2 regions of the Thalassobacillus sp. C254 genome follow, and region 2 is predicted to be linked to the other one. Evidence: riboswitches for the same ligand, from Rfam matches in the RefSeq annotation. Region 2 holds a riboswitch; the other holds the start of a gene.
The links. A riboswitch is a leader RNA that binds a small molecule or an ion and turns the genes downstream of it on or off. The one in region 2 is predicted to bind S-adenosylmethionine.
Positions count from the first base shown of each region.

Region 1 (7,931 bases), on a different contig from region 2:
CTGTTTCTTACAGATTCAATAGGCAGTTCGTTTACTACAGGTGCCAGGAAACCAAAAATAATCAAGCGTTCGGCTTCTGTCCGGGAGATCCCGCGGCTCATCATGTAGAACATTTGCATTGGATCAATTTGCCCTACTGATGCTGCGTGTCCTGCCGTAACATCATCTTCATCAATCAAGAGGATCGGGTTGGCGTCTCCCCGTGCTTTCTCGCTTAGCATAAGAACACGTTCTGTCTGTACTCCGTCAGACTTGGTTGCCCCATGCTCAATCTTTGTAATCCCATTGAAGATTGAGCTTGCTTTATCCTTCATGACCCCATGAGTCAAGATATACCCACGGGAATTCTTGCCGAAATGAACCATATTGGAAACAAAGTTCTGGCTCTGCTCCCCACGTCCGATGGTCACTGTTTTCGTGTCTCCATAGGATCCATCTCCAACGAGGAGAGTAATGTTTTCAGAAACCGTATTTCCTTCGTTCATTTGGCCAAGCACCCAGTCAATTCTTCCATCCTTCTCTACGTGGCCACGACGGTTAGTGTAAGTGGTCACGCCTTTTTCAAAATTATCTACGCCGCAGAATGTAATGTTGGATCCGGGTCCTGCATATACTTCTGCTACATTATTTGCTACAGCGGCAGCTTCTTTATTAAATGACACGTAGTTCTCTAAAAATGTCACCTTGCTGTTATCTTCAGCAGCAACAATCACGTGGTTGAATAGAGCAGCTTCCCCGTCCTCTTGCCAGTTAATCGTTTGAAGAGGCACTGTGATCTCTACGTTCTTTGGCACATAGAGGAAGGTACCGCCGTTCATAAGAGCTACGTGAAGTGCAGTTAAGCGGTGCTCATCTACATCAACCGCTTTGCCCATAAAGTACTTTTTCACAAGCTCTTCATGGTTTTGAACTGCTGTCTGCATATCGGTAAAAATGACACCCTGCTCTTCTAAAGCACTGCTTACATTTTTATAAACGGGAACTCCGTCACGATAAACAATCACATTTTGTTCACCAGAGCTCTTATCGATAAGCTTTTGAATATTTTCATCAAGGTCTTCCACTTTATCAAAAGTTTCAGAAGGCTTGCCCTCATGTTTAAATTCAGTGAAATTCCATTTTGTAATATTGGTCTTTTCCGGTTTTGGCAAACCAAGCTTTTCCGCAAGCTGGTAGGCAGCCACTCGTTGTTCAGTCAGCCACTCAGGTTCGCCCTTTCCTTTTGAAAAATCTCTGATATATTGTTCGTCGAACGTCAACTTAGTATCCACTGACATGATATAACCTCCTACGCTTGCGTTTCTTGGCCGACTTTTTCATCTTCAATGCCAAGCTCTTCTTTAATCCAGTCATAGCCTTCTGCTTCCAGGCGCTCAGCAAGTTCTGCCCCGCCGGTTTTCACAATACGTCCTTGCATCATGACATGGACTTTATCAGGAGTGATGTAGTTCAATAGACGCTGGTAGTGAGTGATAATTAAACAGCCAAACTCAGGCCCTCTCATGTCGTTAACTCCATTAGAAACGACTTTTAAGGCATCAATATCAAGACCAGAGTCAATTTCATCAAGAATAGCGATCTTTGGTTCAAGCATAAGAAGCTGAAGAATTTCGTTACGCTTTTTCTCCCCACCGGAAAAGCCTTCATTCAGGTAACGCTGGGAGAAAGCCTGGTCCATATCCAGAACGTCCATTTTTTCATCCATTTTGCGGATAAATTTCATAAGAGAAATTTCTTTTCCTTCTTCTCGGCCAGCATTAATGGCTGAACGCATGAAATCAGCATTTGTTACACCAGCGATTTCACTCGGATACTGCATAGCCAGGAAAAGCCCGGCTCTTGCACGCTCATCTACTTCCATATCCAAAACGTCTTTTCCGTCTAAAAAGACTTTACCGCTCGTAATTTCATATTTAGGATGCCCCATAATAGCAGAAGCGAGGTGGATTTCCCCGTACCGTTAGGTCCCATAATTGCGTGTATTTCTCCACCCTTAATTTCAAGGTTAAAATCTTTAATAATTTCTTTTCCTTCAATAGCTACATGAAGATTTTCGATCTTAAGGTTAGGTGCTGACATCTAAAAATACCTCCATATTTATAAATATAATGGGTGACTTGCATACCCCTTATTCTCAATCTATTATCATTATAATTTTATAACAAATCCAAACTAAGTTCAAGGAGTTACCACTATCCCTGTGTTGTTAAACATAATCTTTACCTAGTTTACCTTGAATAACTACTATGTTACAACTATCGCGGCCAAGAAGTTTCATCGTACCATATGTCCTGAAGATTGAATATATTTAAAAAAGTACTCACTATGTGCCTTCCTGACCGAAGGTGAGGATTTATTCTATGTTTGTAAACACGTATTTTTTTATTGTAACAAATCTTTGCAAAAAAGGAGAGAAGCGTTTAAGAAACCTGTCAGCTGTTCCTTCATGTTTAAGTCAGAAAGGACGTAAAAGAACAGAGGGGCGCCGCCGCTCTGTTCTGTTTATACGCTCAATCTCACAACCATTTTTCCATAGGACCCTTGACCTTACAGAAAAGGCTGTTTTGAAAATTTTGCGCAAGTAAACATGTAACCGGGACACCCCTTGCCCTTCTTGTAACATGACTGCCAAGAAAAGACGTTCAAATTAGTGAGTATTTTGCTGAAGGTCCTGAATGGCTTCTTGTACGAGAGTCACTGCCTGACTCATGGCAGCCCCGCCTCCAAAGGCAGCGGTCACTCCTAAGGCTTCTAATATCTCCTTTTCACTGCATCCCTGATCCAGACATCCCTGTGTATGATAAATAATACAATACTCATCTTGTGAATATACACTCAGGCCCAGAGCAATCAGCTGTTTTTCTTTTTGAGACAATTCCCCTTCTTCAAAACACGCTTCAGTAAAAGCATTATATTTACGCGCAATATGAGGAATCTGCTCAGTAAAGTGTCCTAAACCCGCTTTGTAGTCATGCAATGCTTGTTGAATAAGTGATGTTTCCTGGTTATCCTGCGATTGATTCATTTTCGTTCTCCTCCTTAATCTCCATATCAAACTTTAGGGTTTACAAAAATTCCATGTTCATACACAAAGAGCTCTTTTTCTGTAAGCCTGTGCCTTCCCTTTATTCTTCACTCTCAGGCACATACAGCCCCTGCTCTTTTGAGTAAGGAAAGACCTTACCGTTTCTTTACCATACATATAAAATAAGAGAACACGTTTAATTAATAAAAAATGCCGGCTCCTTCAAGGAACCGGCATTTCACTCTTATTATTACTCGTTAACTGGGATAACAGACCCATCGTATTCTTCAAGAATAAAATCTTGAACTTCTTCAGAACGAAGCACTTCGACTAACGTTTGAATTGCTTCATTATCTTCATCGCCGCTGCGCACAGCAATCACATTCACATAGGGGTTATCATCTGGAGATTCAATAGCAATAGCATCTTCAGCTGGTGATAAGCCGTGGTCAATCGCATAATTGGAGTTAATAAGAACAGCATCGCCTTCGTTATTATCAAAAGCCTGTGGAAGCATAGCTGCTTCTACGTTATCACGAAAATTGAGGTCTCTAGGGTTTTCTTCAATATCATCAATGGTAGCTTCCACACCTGCCCCTTCAGTTAAGGTGATAAGCCCTTCATCTTCAAGCATTGATAAGATTCTTCCATGGTCAGCCACTGAGCTGCTCATGATAATTTCAGCACCTTCAGGCAGGTCATCTAAGCTGTCATACTCCTGAGAGTAAACACCAATCGGCTCAATATGGATTCCGCCGGCATTTTCAAAATCATAGCCATGCTCCTCAATTTGAGACTCAAGGTACGGGATGTGCTGGAAATAATTTGCGTCCAATTCTTCTTGATCAAGCGCCTGGTTAGGAACGATATAATCATTAAACGTTCTAATATCAAGAGTAATACCTTCTTCTTCAAGTTGATCAGATGCAAATTCTAAGATTTCAGCATGAGGGACATTCGAAGCTCCAATTGTGAGCTCCTGCTCCTCTTCCTCTGTAGCATCAGTATCATCTTCTTCAACGCCCTCTTCTGCTTCTTCTACGTCAACCTCTGTGCCGTCTCCTTCACCATCTCCTGCAGTATCGTCCTCCTCGCTGTGCCGCAGGCTGCCAGAACAAGTACTAATGCAAACACAGATAAAACATGCAATAAATACTTCATGTACGTTTCTCCTCCTTTATCTTTTATCAATTGTATGTGTAAGCCGATCGCCAATCCATTGTAGAACAAATACAATAATCAGGATGGCAATGGTAGCCACTAAGGTAACATCGGGATTATTCCGCTGGAAACCCTCCCGGAAAGCTAAATCTCCCAGTCCTCCTGCACCAATTACTCCAGCCATTGCGGTATAGCTTACTAAAGCTATAGCTGTTACTGTAATACCGGAAATCAATGCTGGCATGGACTCAGGCAATAAAACTTTGAAAATAATCTGCTGCTGATTTGCTCCCATAGACTGAGCCGCTTCAATGACACCTTTGTCCACTTCACGGAGTCCAATTTCAACCATACGGGCGTAAAATGGTGCCGCCCCGATAATAAGTGCCGGCAAGGCCGCGCTTGGCCCAAGCATTGTCCCTACTATAATGGTTGTCAGGGGGATCAGCAGGATAATTAATATAATGAAAGGAATAGACCTGAATAAATTTACAAAACCCGCAATAATGCTGTTTACAAACCTGTTTTCCCACAAGTTCCCCTTGCCCGTAAGGTAAAGGAGAAGTCCTAGTAAAATACCAAGAACAAACGTAGCTGCTACCGATACAAGACTCATATAAATCGTCTCTACGGTAGCATCCCACATCCGCTCCCAGTGTACATTTGGAAACAGAGTCTCAATCATTAGTTAACACCTCCGCCTCCACTTGCTGCTCTTTAATAAACTGAAGAGCACTCTGCAAATTGCTTTCCGTTCCATCCAGACGGACAAACAATGTGCCATAGCTCCCTTCCCTTGTCTGTGAAATCTTTCCTTGAAGAATATTGACACTCACCTGGAACTTCTGGATGATTTCAGTCATCAAAGGCTGTTCGGCATCATCACCCACAAAGGTAAGCTTTAGGATGGGGCCGCCTTCTGTTCCCTTTAACAGTTCAGAAATTGCTTCCATTGTTTCTTCAGGTTCAGTAATTTGTTTTACAAATTCTTTGGTCATCTCTTGCTTAGGATTGCGGAATACATCAAGAACAGGGCCCTCTTCTACCACTTTTCCACCTTCCATAACCGCTACATGGTGGCAGATTTTTCGAATGACATGCATCTCATGGGTAATCAGGACAATGGTCAGGCCAAGCTTTTGATTAATATCCACTAGTAAGTCCAGTATAGAATCTGTTGTCTTTGGATCAAGAGCGGACGTCGCCTCATCGCACAATAGCACTTTAGGGTTGTTCGCAAGAGCGCGGGCAATGCCTACTCTTTGCTTTTGCCCCCCGCTAAGCTGAGAAGGATAGGCATCCCCTCTTCCCTCCAGGCCGACTAGCTTAATAAGTTCGTTAACTCTTGACCGCCTTTCTTCTTTTGGTGTTCCGGCAATCTCTAAAGGAAAAGCAATATTTTCGGCAACCGTTCTGGACCAAAGCAGATTGAAATGCTGGAATATCATGCTGATCTCCTGCCTGGCTTTTCTTAATGACCTTCCTTTTAAGTTGGACATATTATTGCCGGCCACAGTAACCTCGCCTTCACTTGGTCGCTCAAGCATATTAAGCATCCGAATCAATGTACTTTTGCCGGCTCCACTGTACCCGATGACACCATAAATTTCGCCTTCTTCTATTGTAAGGTTGACCCCGTCAACCGCAGTGACCGTTCCACTTTTTGTACTAAAAATCTTTTTTAAGTTTTTTAACGTAATCATATAGACCACCCTTGGGTATTTTAAATCCTATTTCACTTATCTGGAAACTTAGTTCCCTTTCCGTTATAAGCACTTGATTTCCAGGAACCAAGTGCACCTTATGAAGAAGCTTTCTGCAGCTTCTTTATTAATTTTCTTTTAAGTGACAAACACCGCAGAAACGAAAAAAACCTTCTGCTTATCAGTGAGCAGAAAGGTCCTGTATATGCGCCTTTCTCTCATCTTGCAACGCTCAGCGGGCATTGCAGGAATTGGCACCTTATCAACTCACATTGACGGTTGCCGGGCTTCAACGGGCCTTTCCCTCCACCACTCTTGATAAGAGCATTAAATTATTTTCTACAATATTCAACACTAAATTGAATATTAGCACGGGAAATAGAGAGTGTCAATACAATGACAAGGTGGGTTATTTTACCGGGTCAGGTGCCTGGCACCACAGCATATTGTAATATATTTTCCCCTTTATCTAAGGGGTTAGGCCTGATTTATGTTACTTCAAGGTCTTGGTGCCTGACACCAATTAAAAAAGCACCCTTTTACAGGGTGCTTATGTACCGTTGATTAGTCTTCGCTAACCATTTCCTCATACTCTTCAGCTGACATAAGTTGGTCAAGCTCACTTTTGTCGGATGGCTCAACAACAATCATCCATGCTTTTTCATAAGGTGAGTCATTAACAAATTCAGGAGAATCGTCAAGGTCTTCGTTCACCTCTACTACTTTTCCGCTTACTGGCGCATACAATTCAGATACGGTTTTTACAGATTCAACGCTTCCAAAAGGCTCGTCTGCTTCTACTTCGTCTCCCTCTTCCGGAAGCTCTACAAAAACGATGTCTCCCAGCTCTGATTGTGCGAAGTCAGTAATTCCAATGCGGACTTTGCCGTCTTCCTCTTTTACCCACTCATGTTCCTCTGAATACTTTAATTCTTTTGGCAGATTCATAATTATCCCTCCATTTCAACTTCTTTTTTGAAAGCAGGCTGCCCTGACAGGCATTACCTCTTCCATAATTCCTCAAATTGCTCTTCTTTAAACCCTACTGACACCTTTGTTCCATCGGTTACAATTGGGCGTTTGAGGAGCATACCGTCTGAAGCCAGAATATCCAGAAGCTCGTCCTCACCCGCTGTCTTCACCTTATCCTTTAGGCCAAGTTCACGGTATTTCTTGCCGCTCGTATTAAAAAACTTCCGAAGCTCAAGTCCGCTCTTTTCATAGAGCTCCTTGATCCGGTCACGGCTGGGAGGATCTTCGACGATATGGTACTCATTATAATCGATACCATGCTCTTCTATCCAACGTTTTGCTTTTCGGCATGTGCCGCATGAAGGATACCCATAATACGTCAGGCTCATTTTTACTTTCTCCCCTTTTTGATAAAATCCTTCTTTATTATATCCTATCTTTTGAAAGAAAGAGAAATAAGTAAGTTTGTATGTAGGAACCTGGAAAAGAATTAGTAAAAAGCTTGTTAAATGGACAAAGAAGCCCCATAGGGACTTCTTTGCCTCACTTAGCAGAGAGGAGATTACCTTTCAAAGAAAGGAGATATATTATATTGAGGTTATAAAACCCCAAATTGAATAACAAAGTTACACAACGTATTTTTCTTCTTTGAGTACACGCTCAGCAATTTCACGCTTTTTCGTTACCACATTGATTGGAGTATGACGAACCAGCTTCCGTAAAATACCCAGCATGGACCGAAGCGTATCGCCTTCTTCCATGTGAACCAGAGATTCTTTTGCATTGGCTTCAATCCGGTTCATCGCTTCCTGACAGAACACTTGGTTAGCAAAAGCTTGTTGCCCTCTTTGCTTTCGCCATTTTTATTGATTGCTTTTTCTGTTCTGAGGATGACAGACTCCATGGCATAGATATCACTTACAATGTCAGCAACATTTATCAGAAGCTCTTGTTCTTTTTCCAAGTCATGAGCATACTTTTGAGCTCCGTTTCCTGCCACCATGAGGAAGATCTTTTTCGCATTGCCAAGGAGATATTTCTCTTGTTCCAAAGCAGCATCACCAGGCTCT
Region 1 is NZ_BAXQ01000008.1:38,920-46,850, reverse strand. It holds gene sufD (Fe-S cluster assembly protein SufD) at 1-1,277, opposite strand, end outside; partial or broken gene sufC (Fe-S cluster assembly ATPase SufC) at 1,289-2,079, opposite strand; gene JCM19033_RS09620 (carboxymuconolactone decarboxylase family protein) at 2,648-3,025, opposite strand; partial or broken gene JCM19033_RS09615 (MetQ/NlpA family ABC transporter substrate-binding protein) at 3,276-4,001, opposite strand; gene JCM19033_RS25540 (hypothetical protein) at 4,064-4,186, opposite strand; gene JCM19033_RS09610 (methionine ABC transporter permease) at 4,203-4,871, opposite strand; gene JCM19033_RS09605 (methionine ABC transporter ATP-binding protein) at 4,864-5,889, opposite strand; SAM riboswitch class I at 6,105-6,214, opposite strand; gene gcvH (glycine cleavage system protein GcvH) at 6,454-6,837, opposite strand; gene JCM19033_RS09595 (arsenate reductase family protein) at 6,891-7,250, opposite strand; partial or broken gene JCM19033_RS09590 (acyl-CoA dehydrogenase family protein) at 7,488-7,931, opposite strand, start outside.
Region 1: another riboswitch for S-adenosylmethionine. It lies ahead of JCM19033_RS09605 (methionine ABC transporter ATP-binding protein); the one in region 2 lies ahead of JCM19033_RS18410 (methionine biosynthesis PLP-dependent protein).

Region 2 (7,931 bases):
TGGGGGAGCTGCGGCTCAAGGGACCGAAGGAGCTTCGCGTTATTACCTATTATCGAATAATTTTAAAAAATCAATGTCACCTTTTAAAGAGCCTGATTTAAAGAACTTCAGCGCAGAAATATTTCCTGGAGCTTTCCATGGTCCTGAGTCATCTCAAGAGCAGCCATCAGCTTAAGCCGTGCTTTTTGTCCATTTAATCCATTTGTAAATATGACTCCTTTTTCTTTCAGCTGCCTGCCCCCTCCTTCATAGCCGTATGTGTCCTGGACGATACCGCTGTAGCTTCTGGATACCAGTACGACTGGAATGTTCTTTTCAATGAGTGATTCCAAGGGAGGAACAATAGCTGGCGGCACATTCCCTTGCCCGAATGCTTCAAGCACCAGACCATCGAGTGGATGAGAGGCTATATGAGCCATCACACTTTCTTCCATGCCGGCGTATGCTTTTACAAGCAGCACCTTTTTAGAGAGCTTTGTAACTGGAAAGTGTTCCCGGTGCGCTGGAATGTGATGAAAAGAAACTTCACGTTTTGTTAAGATCCCTATGGCCCCGTATTGAGGACTTTGAAAGGTGGCGATGTTGCTTGAATGGGTTTTTGTTACGTTTTTAGCTGTATGAATTTCATCATTAAAGACGACGATGACCCCTTTTTTGGCTGCTTTGTCACTTGCTGCTGTTCTTACAGCTGAAATTAAGTTATGAGGGCCATCAGCGCCAAGCTCATTGCTTGAACGCATAGCTCCAGTGATAACAACTGGCTGGTCCAAATGTAAGAGCAAGTCTAATAAGTAGGCGGTTTCTTCCAGCGTATCTGTTCCATGAGTAATCACGACCCCGTCAAAATGAGAATTTTTCATCTTTTCATTAATCTTTTCAGCAAGACCCAGCATGTGCCTGGGAGTGATATGAGGAGAAGGAAGGTGAAGATAATCTTCCGTTTCTATCTTCACTGTCTCCTGTAACATTTCGTTTACAGAATGAAGAGGGTTCTTTTCTTCTGGCACGACCATGCCCGTTTCTTTATTTTCAGACATGGCAATCGTACCGCCAGTATGAATGATAAGTATTTTTTTCAAAGGATCACCTCACATAAGAATAATATATACCTGTGTTTCCGGTCTTTTTAACGATGCTGGTTTGCAAAAAAGGTAAACAATTTTCAACCTTAAAACTAACATGTTACCATGAAGATGAACAGAGGGGACGGTTATGACGGTGGTGACACTTTTTACAGCAGCACTTGCGCCTGCCATATCATTACTTGTATATTTTTATCTTCGCAATCAATACGGTTCAAACATGATAGGGCAGGTCATAAAAGCTTTTATTATAGGAGTGCTGCTAGTTTTCCCCGTGATGGTTATACAATATGCTTTAGAAGGGGAGGCTTTAATTACCGAACCTTGGTTCAAAGCATTCGTCAGTGCCGCTTTCCTTGAAGAGTTTTTTCAATGGTTTCTGCTGTATTTTATCGCTTACCGTTTTGGCACACTGAAAAACAGGTACGATGGAATTGTTTACGCTGTTTCTTTATCTTTAGGGTTTGCAGCAGCCGAGAATGTGTTATATCTAATGGCAACAGGTATTGACTTTGCTGTCGGACGAGCCTTTCTGCCTGTGAGCAGTCATGCATTGTTTGGAGTAGTCATGGGGTATTACCTGGGATCTGCTCGTTTTAAAGTGAATGACCATGTAAAAAAATGGCTTTTCCTGGCCCTGATCATTCCTGTTGTTTTACACGGTTTTTTTGATTTGATACTATTAACCATTAATCAATATCTTTTTACGAGCATCGCCCCTTTTATGATTTTTTTGTGGTGGTTTGCATTAACAAAAGTGAAAAAAGCGAATGAGAGAACGGAATAAGGAGTGATCGTATTGACTACTGAAACTCGATACAGAGTGGTGATTCGCTGTCCTAAATGCGGAGAAAAATATATTCTGCGAGGACGCCAGCGAGCTGATGGTGAATATGAAACAGGGTTTAAACGATGTGTATGCGGGAATGAAACGGAGCTTAATGTAGAGGCTACGCCGGAATAAAGGTTGCAATTTCATGTTTTTTCGTGTAGTGTAGCAATAACAACTTTATTATAGGAAGCTTTCTTATCTAGAGAGATGGAGGGAATGGCCCGAAGAAATCTCAGCAACCAGCCAGTTTTGGTCAGGTGCTAATTCCAGCAGGTGGTGATAAACCTGCAAGATGAGAAGAAGCTAGCATGTCTCGATACTGTCTTGCCTTCTTCTTAACCGAAGAAGGCTTTATTTTGTACATATGCATTTTTCCAACAAATGTAAAGAGGGTTAAAGGTCGCAAAAACCTTAGGCTGCCCTTTTTCTGAAAAAATTAGAAAATAAAGAAAAACAGATTACATCATAAGGAGTGGAGAGAATGTCTCGATACAACCTAGAAACAAAACTTGCACAAATAGGGAATAGAAGCGAGGAGGCTACAGGCACAGTAAGCGCACCTGTCTACTTCTCAACTGCATACAGGCACAGCGGTATAGGAGAATCAACCGGCTATGACTATTCAAGGACAGGAAATCCTACAAGAGAACTTCTTGAAAAGGCGATTGCAGATTTAGAGGGCGGAGACAAGGGGTTTGCGTTAAGCTCCGGAATGGCAGCTGTTCAAACAGTTCTAGCGCTATTTAAAAGCGGGGATGAGATCCTGGCATCCCAGGACTTGTACGGCGGCACCTATCGTTTATTTGAAGAAGGGTGGAAAAAGTGGGGGTTAACCTTTACATACGGAGATCCTCGAAACCTTGCATCTTTTTCAGAAAAAATAACAGAAAATACAAAAGCTTTATTTATCGAAACGCCGACAAATCCATTAATGCAGGAAGCTGATTTGGAAGGCTTGCTGCTGTTGCAAGAGAGAATAACCTGCTTTTAATTGTAGATAACACCTTTTATACTCCAGTGCTTCAAAGACCTATTGAAAAAGGAGCCGACATTGTCATTCACAGTGCATCCAAGTATTTAGGCGGCCATAATGATGTCATCGCAGGCTTAATTGTTGCAAAAGGAGAAAAGCTTTGTGAAGAAATTGCAGCTTTTCATAATGGCATGGGAACGATTCTTTCTCCTCTTGATGCCTGGCTGTTAATGAGAGGCATGAAGACACTGTCTCTGCGGATGGAAAAGCATACGGAAAATGCTCAAAAGGTAGCAGCTTTCCTGAAAGAACATCCATTGATTGATGAAGTCCTTTACCCAGGTAAAGGTGGCATGCTTTCCTTTCGTATCTGTGATGAACAGCATGTGAATCAGCTTTTAAAAGGGTTGAACCTCGTCACATTTGCAGAAAGCCTTGGCGGTGTAGAAAGCTTTATGACCTACCCGGCCACTCAAACCCATGCTGACGTTCCTGAAGAAGTACGACTGGCCAACGGTGTCTGTAACCGTCTCCTTCGTTTTTCAGTGGGAATTGAAAATGCTGAGGATTTAATAAGAGATTTACAGCAGGCATTAGAACAACTTTCACAGTAACAGAAGCGTATTGGAGAAAGGATGAATGAAGTGGAATTCTTAAAAGCTCTGGAAAATGGAATGCTTGTCGGAGACGGAGCGATAGGCACTTATTTATATGACAAAGGGTTTACAGGCTCTTTTGAAGCCTTAAATATAGAAGATCCTTCTGCTGTGACAAGTGTACACAGGGAATATATCAAGGCAGGGGCAAACGTGATTCAAACAAACACCTATGCTGCAAATCGTCTTAAATTAGAGCGGTATGGCCTTGAGAATGAAACGGTAGAGATAAATAAACAAGGCGTTCGTCTGGCAAGGAAAGCAGCCGGGGGAGATGCTTTTGTCCTCGCTACAATCGGAGGAATCCGTGGAGTCCAAAAGACAGATTATGACAATGACGATATTCTTTCAGCACTGAAAGAACAGGCAAAAGCTCTTCTTTCAGAAAAGCCTGATGGTTTAATTCTGGAAACATTTTATAATTATGAAGAGGTTCAGTCGGCGGTTCAGATGCTCCGTAAGATGACTGACCTTCCTATTGTAGCCCAGGTCTCTCTAGGAGAGGTTGGAGTTCTCCATGGAGGAATCAGCGTCACAGAAGCTTTTCAGACTCTCGCAGCCCAGGGAGCTGATGTTGTCGGTTTAAACTGTCGCATGGGCCCGTATCATATCCTGCGTTCCCTGGAAAATGTCCCCTTAATAGAAGGAGCGTATATTTCGGCTTATCCGAATGCCAGTCTGCCAGATTTAGATGACGGGAGGTTTGTATACCAATCGAACCCAAGTTATTTTTATGAGAGGGGCCAGGATCTGCGAAGCCAGGGCGTCCGTCTCATAGGCGGATGCTGTGGGACAACGCCGGAACATATTGCTGAGCTAGCGAAGGCGGTAAAAGGTGAAAAACCCGTCGATACAAAGGAAACAGTCCCGGTTGAAAAGGAAGTTATTCAGGCTTCAAAGAGGACGGAAACGCCTTCTCTCTCTGAAAAGGCAAAAAATGAAGTTGCCATTGTTGTTGAGTTAGACCCTCCAAAAAAGCTGGCGACAGACAAGTTTTTAGAAGGTGCGAAACAGCTTCATGAAGCTGGAGCTGATGCAGTCACTATGGCTGACAATTCACTCGCTTCACCACGCATTGATAACATGGCTATGGGAACGATGGTGAAGGAAAAGATAGGAGCACGTCCTCTTATTCATATCGCATGTCGAGACAGAAATTTAATTGGACTCCAGTCTCATTTATTGGGAATGCATGCTCTAGGCATACATGATCTTCTGGCTGTAACAGGAGACCCAACGAAGGTTGGGGACTTCCCAGGCGCCACCTCTGTATACGACCTGACTTCCTTTGATCTTATTTCCTTGATTAAAGAAATGAACGAAGGAAGATCTTTTTCAGGAAAATCTCTAGGGGAAAAAACATCTTTTTCAGTGGCAGGTGCTTTTAACCCGAATGTAAGATCGTTAGAAAGAGCAGTTAAAAGGCTTGAAAAAAAGATTGAGGCTGGGGTAGATTACTTTATGAGCCAGCCCGTGTATGGAAAAGAACAATTTCATGAAATCCATGAAGCCACCAAACATTTGCCGGTGCCTGTGTATATTGGCATTATGCTTTAGTGAGTGCCAGAAATGCAGAGTTTCTTCATAACGAAGTGCCAGGCATTAAGCTGACGGATGAAATCAGGGAAAGAATGGCTGCTTGCGGGGAAGATCGGGCGAAAGCAGAAAAAGAAGGCCTTGATATTGCAAAAGAGTTAATAGATGAAGCAATGAAATATTTTAATGGAATTTATTTAATTACACCATTTTTGCGTTATGAAATGACAGTAGAGCTGACCCGCTATATAAAGGAAAAAGCGAGCTTACAGAAAGAAACTGTAAAAAGCAGGTAAGCATAGGGGTACCGGGTGGTAAAAGGAGTGGACACACCAATGACCGAGAAAAAAATATCATTTGAAGAACGATTACAAAAAGAGATATTGGTATTAGACGGAGCAATGGGAACGATGCTTCAGAATGCAGACCTCTCGCCTGAGGACTTTGGCGGGGAAGAGTATGACGGCTGTAATGAATTTTTGAACCTTACAGCTCCTGAAGTCGTTGAGCGAATTCATCGGGAATACCTTGAAGCGGGTGCTGACATTATAGAAACCAATACATTTGGGGCCACGGATATTGTCCTTGCAGATTATGATCTTGAGGATCGGGCGGAAGAAATTAACATTGCTTCCGCACAAATTGCCAGGAAAGTGGCAGATGAATTTTCAACAGAAAATGCTCCCCGCTATGTGGCAGGCGCGATGGGACCGACAACAAAATCATTGTCGGTGACTGGAGGAACTACTTTTGAGGAGCTTATCGCCTCCTATGAAGAGCAGGCTAGGGGCCTTATTAAAGGCGGGGTCGATATCCTGCTTCTTGAAACAAGCCAGGACATGAGAAACGTGAAGGCTGCCTATCTAGGAATTGACCAGGCTTTTTCAGCTTTAGGAACAAGGCTTCCTTTAATGATTTCAGGCACGATAGAACCAATGGGGACAACTCTTGCCGGTCAGACCATTGAGTCTTTCTATATATCCTTAGAGCATATGAAACCTGCAGTTGTAGGACTAAATTGTGCAACTGGGCCTGAATTTATGAGAGATCATCTCCGTTCTCTTTCAGAATTAGCAACCACCCACGTGCATTGTTACCCAAATGCCGGTTTGCCTGATGAAGAAGGACATTACCATGAATCACCCGAGTCACTGGCAACAAAGCTGGAATCTTTTGCTGAGAAAGGCTGGCTGAATGTAGTAGGGGGATGCTGCGGTACGACTCCGGAGCACGTTAAGGTAATGAAAGAAGTAGCGGAACGCTACGAGCCAAGGAAAGCACAAATCGATCATCCTCACGCCGTTTCGGGCATTGAGCCTTTAATTTATGAAGAAGATATGCGTCCGTTATTTGTCGGGGAACGGACAAACGTCATCGGGTCTCGTAAGTTTAAACGGTTAATCGGAGAAGGGAAGTTTGAGGAAGCATCTGAAGTTGCAAGAGCACAGGTGAAAAAAGGGGCCCATATTATAGATGTTTGCCTCGCTGACCCTGACCGGGACGAAGCCGAAGACATGGAGAACTTTTTACAGCATGTCGTCAATAAAGTGAAGGTCCCTTTAATGATTGATTCCACTGACTTCCAAGTGATTGAAAAATCGTTAACTTATTCTCAGGGGAAAGCAGTAATCAATTCAATTAATCTCGAGGACGGGGAAGAGCGGTTTAAACAGATTATTCCGATCGTTAAAAGATTTGGGGCAGCTGTGGTTGTCGGTACGATTGATGAAACGGGAATGGCCGTTTCAGCTGAACGAAAGCTTGAAGTTGCCAAACGCTCATATGACATCCTTGTTAACCAGTACGGAATCAATCCAAAAGATATTATCTTCGATCCATTGGTCTTTCCCGTTGGGACAGGGGATGAACAGTACATTGGTTCAGCTGAAGCCACAATTGAAGGGATACGCTTGATCAAAGAAGCCCTGCCAGAATGTTTAACCATACTGGGAATTAGTAACGTATCCTTTGGTCTTCCTCCGGTTGGCCGTGAAGTGTTAAACTCAGCATTTATGTACTATTGCACAAACGCAGGCCTTGATTACGCCATAGTAAACACGGAAAAAGTGGAAAGGTATGCAAGTATTCCAGACAATGAAAAAGAACTTGCAAGAAAACTTCTTTTTGAAACTTCAGACGAGACTCTAGCAGAGTTTACCGCCCATTACAGAGGCAAGAAGTCTGAGAAAAAGAAAGTAGAAAAAAACCTTACCCTTGAAGAACGTCTCGGAGAATATATTGTAGAGGGAACAAAAGAAGGGTTATACCCTGACTTAGATCTCGCTCTTGACTCTTATGAAGACCCCTTGGATATCATTAACGGACCGTTAATGATCGGTATGGATAGAGTAGGAAAGCTTTTTAATGATAACGAGTTAATTGTGGCCGAAGTACTCCAGAGTGCGGAAGTGATGAAGGCTGCTGTAGCACATTTAGAACCGTATATGGAAGTCAAAGAGGATGACAGCGGGAAAGGGAAAATTCTCCTTGCTACCGTTAAAGGAGATGTCCATGACATTGGGAAAAACCTTGTAGACATTATCCTCTCTAATAATGGCTTTAAAATTGTGAACCTTGGAATCAAGGTTACCTCAAATGAATTGATCGAAGCAGTACGCAGAGAAAAGCCTGATGCTATCGGATTAAGCGGTCTTTTGGTTAAGTCTGCCCAGCAAATGGTTCTGACAGCACAGGATTTAAAGAATCAGGAAATCTCCCTCCCAGTGTTAGTTGGCGGGGCGGCATTAACCCGGAAGTTTACCGATGAGAAAATTGCCGCAGAGTATGATGGGCTTGTTCTCTATTCAAAAGATGCCATGAATGGTCTTGAGCTGGCAAACCGGCTTGCATAT
Region 2 is NZ_BAXQ01000026.1:40,575-48,505, forward strand. It holds gene JCM19033_RS18400 (asparaginase) at 108-1,079, opposite strand; gene prsW (glutamic-type intramembrane protease PrsW) at 1,213-1,869, shown strand; gene JCM19033_RS24475 (hypothetical protein) at 1,882-2,046, shown strand; SAM riboswitch class I at 2,107-2,213, shown strand; partial or broken gene JCM19033_RS18410 (methionine biosynthesis PLP-dependent protein) at 2,396-3,501, shown strand; partial or broken gene JCM19033_RS18415 (bifunctional homocysteine S-methyltransferase/methylenetetrahydrofolate reductase) at 3,532-5,375, shown strand; partial or broken gene metH (methionine synthase) at 5,415-7,931, shown strand, end outside.